DNA from 4 places in the Methylomonas sp. LL1 genome. Region 1 is predicted to be linked to each of the others. Evidence: riboswitches for the same ligand, from Rfam matches in the RefSeq annotation. Region 1 holds a riboswitch; each other region holds the start of a gene.
The links. A riboswitch is a leader RNA that binds a small molecule or an ion and turns the genes downstream of it on or off. The one in region 1 is predicted to bind cyclic di-GMP.
Positions count from the first base shown of each region.

Region 2: another riboswitch for cyclic di-GMP. It lies ahead of IVG45_RS09340 (hypothetical protein); the one in region 1 lies ahead of IVG45_RS04480 (hypothetical protein).
Region 3: another riboswitch for cyclic di-GMP. It lies ahead of IVG45_RS22605 (PEP-CTERM sorting domain-containing protein); the one in region 1 lies ahead of IVG45_RS04480 (hypothetical protein).
Region 4: another riboswitch for cyclic di-GMP. It lies ahead of IVG45_RS10855 (VPLPA-CTERM sorting domain-containing protein); the one in region 1 lies ahead of IVG45_RS04480 (hypothetical protein).

Region 1 is NZ_CP064653.1:860,168-862,366, forward strand. It holds gene IVG45_RS04470 (diguanylate cyclase) at 1-87, shown strand, start outside; gene IVG45_RS04475 (phosphopantetheine-binding protein) at 195-452, opposite strand; cyclic di-GMP riboswitch class I at 1,034-1,120, shown strand; gene IVG45_RS04480 (hypothetical protein) at 1,223-1,426, shown strand; gene IVG45_RS04485 (IS1595 family transposase) at 1,481-2,199, shown strand, end outside.
Region 2 is NZ_CP064653.1:2,003,459-2,005,657, forward strand. It holds gene IVG45_RS09335 (VPLPA-CTERM sorting domain-containing protein) at 1-448, opposite strand, end outside; gene IVG45_RS09340 (hypothetical protein) at 635-1,405, opposite strand; cyclic di-GMP riboswitch class I at 1,458-1,534, opposite strand; gene IVG45_RS09345 (TonB-dependent siderophore receptor) at 1,600-2,199, opposite strand, start outside.
Region 3 is NZ_CP064653.1:1,479,976-1,482,174, reverse strand. It holds gene gspL (type II secretion system protein GspL) at 1-78, shown strand, start outside; gene gspM (type II secretion system protein GspM) at 59-571, shown strand; cyclic di-GMP riboswitch class I at 1,159-1,233, shown strand; gene IVG45_RS22605 (PEP-CTERM sorting domain-containing protein) at 1,353-2,132, shown strand; gene IVG45_RS07185 (hypothetical protein) at 2,194-2,199, shown strand, end outside.
Region 4 is NZ_CP064653.1:2,323,437-2,325,635, forward strand. It holds gene IVG45_RS10850 (VPLPA-CTERM sorting domain-containing protein) at 1-158, opposite strand, end outside; gene IVG45_RS10855 (VPLPA-CTERM sorting domain-containing protein) at 222-992, opposite strand; cyclic di-GMP riboswitch class I at 1,067-1,147, opposite strand; gene IVG45_RS10860 (IS110 family transposase) at 1,687-2,199, opposite strand, start outside.

The DNA of each region.
Region 1 (2,199 bases):
TTGGCCGACAAGGCGCTTTATCAGGCCAAGGACAGTGGCCGGAATAAGGTTTGTGGACTGGAAGAATATCAATTATTCCGCTTGTAATGACCTCATCGGTTACGATTGGCCATAATTGGGCTGGCCCTAGAGTCAGTTAATCGTCTAAAAAATCACCCTATTGATTTGCGCTCAAGCCGTCGTGGTTTTTCAACTTATTGGCGGACGGATTCTATGAATTGAGCCAATGCGGATACCGAAGCAAAGATCTTAACCACGTCATCGTGTTCGACGTCGATTTTGACGTCGTATTTCTTCCTGATTGCCAAGCCCAACTCCAGTGCGTCGATCGAATCCAATCCCAGGCCGCTATTAAACAGCGCGGCGTCGGACTTGATATCGTCGACGTTCACCTCTTCCAGTGCCAGAGTGTCGATGATCAGCTGTTTTAATTCGATTTCAGTCTGACTCATAGCATACTCATGGGTGGGAGAAAGTGTCCCGAAATGTTGAATTCAGCAAAAAACGCTGATTGGTTTGAATCGCCGACAGCGGCAACACACGCAAACGATAGGCTGTAAAGCCGGTCGGGTTTGATTGAAGGTGCCGGCAAACGCCGTTCGCGAGCTGTTTCTGGAGTCAAATGTCGTGCCATTGTCGATCTCTGCCCTTGTTCCCTAAATGCAAAACAACAATCATGGAAAGCCATGATTGATAAAAACCGACAATTGTAACGGTTGCCGATGGCCATGACGAGTGTGTTGGGTTATGGCTTTATCACCAAGGCATCGTTTCTAAGGCAGATTTGGGTATTTTTATGCCAAATGACGGCTAGGTCTTTGATAAATGAGGCAAATGACTATATTGGTTAGTCATTTAACGCAGTTTAATTAACGCCGGGGTTGTTTAAGTATATTAGGGAATATTTTATATCATTGAAACCTAGGATTTTACTGGGTTTTGGCATGTAATATGATAATCATTCTTAGTTGGCTAGGTTTCTGGTCCGATCAGGGAATGATGAGTTTATGTTTTAGTTTATTGGATTTCCCCTCGCCAACCAAGCCACACCCGTCGCGAGGCGGGGCCGGAAAGCCACGGTTCTTGAAAATAACAAAAACAAGAAGGCCGGGCCGCCTCCTAAAGTGATGGGGAGGAAGCGGCGTTTGTCTTTTCCCGAGGCAACGCCGAGAACATTACTGTTAACAATAAATAATTATTTGTACAGTAAAGAGGATTAAAAATGAAAAAAATCGCACTATCTCTAATTGCTCTAGCAAGCTTTTTGTTTGCAAGCCAGGCGTTCGCGCACGTTTCTTACTACAATTTGAACGCCAATAACCCTTCAGTAAGAGCTGTAACCAGCAATATCGGTTGGTCTGATGCGGCAGATGGCGATTGGGGTGATAGCCATCACGCTGCTTGGTTTAAATTTACATGGCTATGAACTTACCACAGGTTACCCGATCTGAATTTTAGTGGGATATTCTGGAGAGCGGTCATGCAAGCAAAGATCACGAGTTTTTGGGAGTGGCAACAGCACTTTGCCGATGAAAAAAGTTGTCTTCAAGCCATCATCAACCTCAGGTGGCCTGAAGGGTTTTGCTGTCCACGCTGTGGCCATCAGAAAGGTTGGTTGCTCCAGACACGACATGTCTACGAATGTGCAGTTTGTCATCATCACACATCGGTGACAGCCGGCACCTTGTTTCACAACACCAAATTACCGCTCGTGAAATGGTTTTGGAGTCTTTATTGGGTATCGTCGGACAAGGGTAGTATCTCCGCATTGCGGCTGACCAAACTAATTGGTGTTTCCTGGCTGACGGCGCAACGGCTGTTGAGAAAATTACGCACGGCCATGGGTGATCAGAATAATCTGTACAAACTAAGCGGCATTATCGAATTCGATGATGCCTTTATCGGCGGCAAACGTGCCGGTAAACGCGGGCGAGGCGCCGCCGGTAAAACCACTATTTTAGTGGCTTGCGAACATAATGATGGTAAGCCCGGCTTTGTGGCTATGAAGGTGGTTGAGCAGGTGACGCACGAGAGTGTTAGAGCATTCGCCCAACAAACGCTTGCCCCAGGCCAAACCCTGCATACCGATGCGCTGGCTGCGCTCAATGTGCTGGCCGAGGAACATCACCATATCGCCAAGGTAACCCCTCCTGAAATGGCGAGTGAATGGTTACCTTGGGTTCATGTGGTCATCAGTAA
Region 2 (2,199 bases), 1.1 Mb from region 1:
TTACAATTCGGTTATTGGACCGATTCACATCGACGCGAAATCGTATTACCCCACCCAAGCCAATATTGCCGGTCGCGCTACCCAACAAGTCGCCAGGATTAAACTCGAATGTTGTAGGCCTATTCTCGCGCCCGGCCGGATTGGCGTCGATGTTTAACCCGTTAACCGCATATTGCAGACCGGTGGCCGGAATTTCGTTGGCTGCGTAATCGGACCAATCGGCGGGCGTATTGTCGTTTAGAAGCTGGCTTTGGGTTTTGCTTGCCGCGGAGGCACCAAAAAACTCCTCGACGTAAATAGAGGGGGCCGGGGTGTTATCCATGGTAACGCCGGCGGCCAAGGCATCGCGATCTATGTTGAGGATAAGCGACCCACCCGAGACGGTGGCCGCCTGCGCGTTCGTGAAAGCCAACGTGCCGGCCATCACAATAGCATTAAATATTTTCATGTTTCTTCCTTAAATGAATAATGAATTCGGTTTAAACGTTTTTTGAGCCTACCCGGATTTTCCCTGCTTATGCTTGCTGAACATGAGAAGCGATAGAGCCCAGGTTGAAAACCGAGTAATAAGTTAATGTCTGTCGCTACCTGTAACGGCTTAAATCAAGCGCAACAGGCAGCGTCGATCCATGCGTTATGCGGAAAATTTGGCCTTTCCACGAGTTACGCCCAGCAGGCCTAGTAAACCGCTACCGAACAACCAAACGGCTGCGGGTACTGGAACAGCTGCCGGTGCCAGGCTCAAATGGCCGACGACGAGATTTTGGTTGATCGACTGAACGCCCAAGAATGAACTCCAGGTCAGACCAAAAATGCTGCTGGCTGTAGTCGGACTCATGCCGCCGCCGAAAACCAAATCGCCGGACAGGCTTAACTGGCCGCTGCCATTGACGGATTCAATCGCATTGGTAAGTTGCAGGAAGGTGGTGTTTTTAAACGCGCTGTCATAGCTAACCAAGTTCCAGACGCCGCTGAATTTTTGCAGCTTGAAATCATAGGGATACAAATTCCCAAGGGCGCCAGTCATGGTTAAGGCGCCACTCAAGCCGATTTGTCCCGTTGCCGTGTCGCTGCTGTCCATGGTTGTGGCCTGCAAGGTGCGGTTGCCGGCGTAGCTGGTAGTGGTGATATTCGTATTGACCGGAAACAGCATATTGGTGGTTGAAGTGGTGCCGCCAGCCGTACTGGCATTGATGGCAGTCTCGTTATAGCTGGCATCAAAAAAATGGTTGACGGTCCAGCCACCCGTTGCGGTACTGAAGGCGGTGTTGTCGATGCTAATAGTGGCATTACCGGTCACCAGCGCGGCGCTGGCGGATGCGGGTGCCAGTAAGCCGGCCAATGAGCCGAATACCAGGACGCCGGCGCTTGCCAATTTAACAGTATGTTTTTTCAAACTTGTCATTTTTGTTCCTTCATTAATTACGGTTAAAGTTAATCTCCAAGGCACTGGCCTTGAAGGTAACCCGGCTGTCTTATTCCAAGACCCGTGGCTTTCCGGCTCCGCCTCGCGGCGGATGTGGCATGGTTGTCGTATCCATTCGACATCACTCTATGTCCTTGAGTGAGTGGTTCCCGCTCCATCCTGAATTTAATGCATTAGTACCTCACGCTTCCCGTGACATACACGGCCGGCCCGCTGTCGGGCGCAACCCGTCCGTCGAAATAGTCGTAAGCCGAAAAATAGTCGACCCCGGTAAGGTTTTTCGCGGTGGCGGCCAGTTTGAATGTCGCCGTTTCGTAGGCAACGGTGGCGTCAAAGCCGTGGTAAGCCTCGCTTTTGAATTGATTGTTGTTCGATAAAAATGCGCCGGCGCGCAGGTTGACGCCAAATCCCAGGCTAAGTCCCTTCAACTCCGGCATAGGCAATCGGTAATGCATCCATAAACGGGCGGAATTTTCCGGTACCAACGGCAGACGGTTGCCGGCCGGCACGCCGGACTTGTCGTCGATAAAGCGCGCTTCGGTATGGGCATAGCTGGCCAGAAAATTCAGTTCGTCCAGGGGCTGCCAGAGCAGATCGGCATCGAAACCGACCGAGCGTTGCTGTCCGGCCGCAACCGAGCGGCCTTGAATATCGGTGTTATCGGTGACGGCCACATGGGTTCTATCGATTTGGTAAATCGCCATCTGCCCGCTGAATTGCCCGGCAAAATCGAACTTAAAGCCGGTTTCGATTTGCCGCGATAACTCGGGAAC
Region 3 (2,199 bases), 620 kb from region 1:
CGATTCCGGGTCAACAGCAAGACAGTCGACGGCAGTTCAAACGGAGCGGAGGCACGGCTTGAAATTCGAGAACACTGAAATACTCAAGCGCTGGCGGGCCTTATCGGGCAGAGAGCGATTAATGCTGATGGCCGGGGTTGGAGGGCTTTGCCTGTATGCTTTATACCAGTTGGCTTACCGGCCATTGCTGGAGCAAAGCAGTTTGCTGCAACAGCAAATTCAATCCCAGCGCCAAATATACCGGCATTTACAACAAGTCGGCGCCGAAGTGGAGGTTTTACGCCAAAGCGGCGTGGTGCAAACCGAAGCGGAAAGCGCGAGTCAACCGCCGCTGGCGCTGATAGACGCCAGTAGTCAGCAACTACAAATTAAACCCGCCATTAAAAGTTTGCAACAAGAAGGCGACGATCAAGTCGCTGTATCGCTGGAGCAAGTCTCCTTCGATAAGCTGGTCTACTGGCTGGCTATTTTGGAAACCAAGCATGGCCTGCGGGTGCTGAGGATGGACATGGCCGATCAGTCCGAGGCGAACGGTTTGGTCAGCGTCAAGCTGATGATCGGCCGTGGCTAGGCCATTTTTGCCATATAGCCGCGACCCCATTAAAGCCAACTAAAGGTTTAGGCATTAAGGATTGGGTTGGAAATAATTTCCATAATGGGGCGATTTTAATCGTCCTGGGCGAATGACCCGTAAGAGCGCGTAGCGAATTCGCTCCTACGGGACTTCCAAGCAGAGGTTGTGTGGGAGGGGCTTTAGCCGCGACGATAATACTTAGGTCGCGGTTAAGGCACCTCCCACGCAGCCGGCATCCGATCGCAAAAAGATACTTCCGACTAAATCCAAATCCCTTCGGCTCGACCCAGCCGCCGATAAAACCCTCCCTCGGTTATTCCACTAATCCACAGTCTATCGATGCAATACGAATGTATTACGTTTCCGAAGAATGTAACCGTTCTGTAACGGTAATGCAGTGATTGCACAGGGATAATGCGCGGCAACAGATGACCGGCTGGATCGGTCATGGCCGAATCGGGATTGACTAGGGAACAGGGACGGCACGAATAGGGAGTGGGTAAGGGAAGAGGGTAGGGAGTAGGTCAGGGGAAAATGAAGGATGGTAGCGGGGATGCGCCACTCTTTGAGTGTTAGACAGGAAAGTGTGTAAAAGCCAAACCCGTCGCGAGGCGGGGACGGAAAGTCACGGGTCTTGAATTGTTAGTCATGCTTGCTTGCGAGTAGCTGGAGTTAAGAGCTTGCCGCTCCCCCCGGAGCGGCAATGACAGGGAAAACGATAAAAGACGGCCGGGCTGTCACCTTATGTATTCAAATTTTTTAAACATGAGGATAAACCATGAAACATTTTGCAAAAGTGGCCGTGGCCGCGGTTTTGATGGCGGGAGCCGGTGCGGCTAACGCGAGTATCGCATACGACCAAGGCAGCAATAACGAAGCCTATATGTCGGCCTACGACTTTACCACCGGTAAAACCTTTACCTTCGATACCGGTGTTAGTTTCGGCCAATTGTTGTCCAACGTCGCCAATGCGGCCTACAGCTTGTCTTTTGATTTTTCCAACGATAGCAACTGGCTGAACTTCATCACCGGTGCCGCTACCGACAAAATCAAGTGGGCTGTTGCCGTAGGGAGTTTAGATGATCTAGGCGCCATGATTACTCAGAACAATGCTGTTGTTGATATCGATCCAGCTGGTACTTTCTTTACCCTTCAAGCTGGTGCCACCATTCAAGCACATGCCATCGAAATCAATTCCAAGGTTGTGGTCAACAATACGCAAAATCTGAGCACAATCGCTTTGGATAGTGAAGGTGCAGGCCTGGGTCAACACGCCAACGCAGCCAGCGTTTGGGGTGGTCATAACCAAGACCCGCAAGCCGACTACGGCCAGTCCATCGGCTTCCAGTTGGGCATGATGAATCTGGATGAAAACAGTCCTAACTTTGGCCTTGGTCAAACCATTCCGACTACTTTCGCCGGCAAATGGACTCTGGCCGGCAACAGCCTGACCTACGCTGCCGCTCCCGCTGCGGTACCCGTTCCGGGCGCGGTCTGGATGTTCGGCGCCGGTCTGATGGGTTTGTTGGGCCTCAATCGCCGTAAAACCGCGGCATAAGCCGCGCTTCGCTTCCGGTGCTTATCCGGAAGCGTCTTTTTAAACTTAGCGAGACAATCACATGAAA
Region 4 (2,199 bases), 1.5 Mb from region 1:
GCTGTCGGCATGACGATTTTCCAAACATCGAAAGTCGAACCACCGATTTGCTGAAAAAGGCTGCCGTTGATTTCCAGGGAATTAGCCGCTTGCGCGGGCGTCAGATAGGTGCCGCTGACCAGTGTGGCGGCCGTAAGGATTTTAAGCAATGAATTCATGTCCGTTCCTTTTGACAGATGGAAACTAAAAAGGCGAAGCCTAAGCTTCGCCTTGACTTGATTTTACGCAGTCACTGCCGCTTTACGGCGGCCAAAGCCGACCAAACCGGCGATGGCGCTACCGAACAGCCAGACCGCGCCAGGGACGGGAACCGCAGCTACCGACATACTTGCTTTATAGAACTCATTCACATTGTCAGTGCCATTGCCCCCAACCCACAAACTGTAGTTACCAGCGGCCAGGTTATTAAAGGTATATGTTACTGAACCACCGTCCACAGTGGTTGCCGCGTGGCCGACATAGGTCAATTCGTTACTACCACGCGTGGTTGGTGCAAAAGGGTTTGCGTTCCATGAACCGTGCTTGCTGCTGGTAGCTGTAGCATCCCAACCACTCCACAAGGTAAAACCAGGAGCGAATGTGGAAGCCAGACTGGAATCGGCTTCGACCGTAATGGTCAAGTTTCCAGCCACTTCCATATTGATCAGACCGAAATCCAACGCATTACCCCAGCTTGAAGCTGGCTTCCATTTATTGTTAATGGATTCCAAAACAAAATTTGATGCAGCCCCCTTGTTGTTGATCGCATCAGCCGCCGATATTTCGTAAACAGTATCAACATGGTGAATATTGGCCACCCAGGTGACAGGCAAATTACCGTCATAAGAAGGTGCACCACCCGTCCAAGAGCCGGTTGCATCGGAACCATTGACGTTTGGAGCTTGTCCGCCGGCTGCATCCAAATGATAGGAAACATGCGCTTCAGCAGCAGTTGCACCCATGATTGAAGCGGCAATTGCTCCCGCGATAGCCAGTTTTTTAAATTGAATCATTGCTTTCCATTCCTAAATTGTTATGTAAATTGCATTCTCATCTGAACGAATGCACTCGCACCCCTCGTCTCCGAGAGGGCAACCCGGCCATCTTGTTAGGCTCAAGACCCGTGGCTTTCCGAACCCGCCTCGCGACGGGGGTGGCTGAAGCATGAAGCTCCCCAACAATCCTTTGACAGTGCTTTTGCTTACCACAAACAAGCCAAGTACAAAATCATGAACACGGCGAACCAGAGATTTGCCGGCATTCATTCAGCATGGGCCGGAAAAAATTTTGTAAGCACTGCCTGACAACTGCATTCGGACTAATGCAACCCTTATGCCAATTGCCAAACACCTGAAATACAGGGACTAAAAATAAAACCAGCGTTAGCAAGGACTCGGAAATACGTGATATGGCTCATCACGCAACGTGAAATACCCTATTTTCAGCTCTAACACACCTCATTTAGGCCGCATGAAATGATTATCAAAGAAGCTCATTGTCGGATAATACCGACGCATCATTAAAAACCGCCTTAGACGCCATTAAATGCCACGGAAGATTGAGAATTGGATTTTCCTTTGGGCAGAGGGTTACGATCGTCAGCACAAATAAACGCAGCTAATGATCGGACGAAAAATATCTTCCAGAAATTTTGGGAAGCAATATGGTAGATACTCTGTTCCAAGTCAACAAAATTCCATCACTTTTTCACTCAGCGATGATGGGTGTCGGAATGACATAAAACCGTGTGTTATCGAACGGCTGGTCGTGCTTTAGCATGCCATGGATCGCATGCAGTAATTTACGCATCACTGCGCAGACGGCCTGTAAAGGTTTCTTGCCGTTGTCGACCAAGTGCTGGAAATAAGCGCTGACATGGGGATCATGCTGTTTGGCGCTCAAGGCCGGCATATACAATGCCGAGCGAATATGCCGGTTACCCGCCTTGGACAGCCGCATTTTCTTATGTACGCTTTTGCCGGATTCAAAGGCTTTGGGATCGAGCCCGGCAAACTTGACCCATTCGCGATGCGACAGGTTGGGTGGCAATAACAGCAGTTCGCCCATCAAAGCAATGGCGCTGGTTTGGGCAATGCCTTTGATGCCGGTCAGCAACTCAAAAACACGCTTGAGTTCCGGGTGCTGGTTGATCAAGGTCATCGCTTCGGCGGCCAAGGTATCGATGCGTTTTTCCAATTGACTGATCGCCAGCTTGGCATC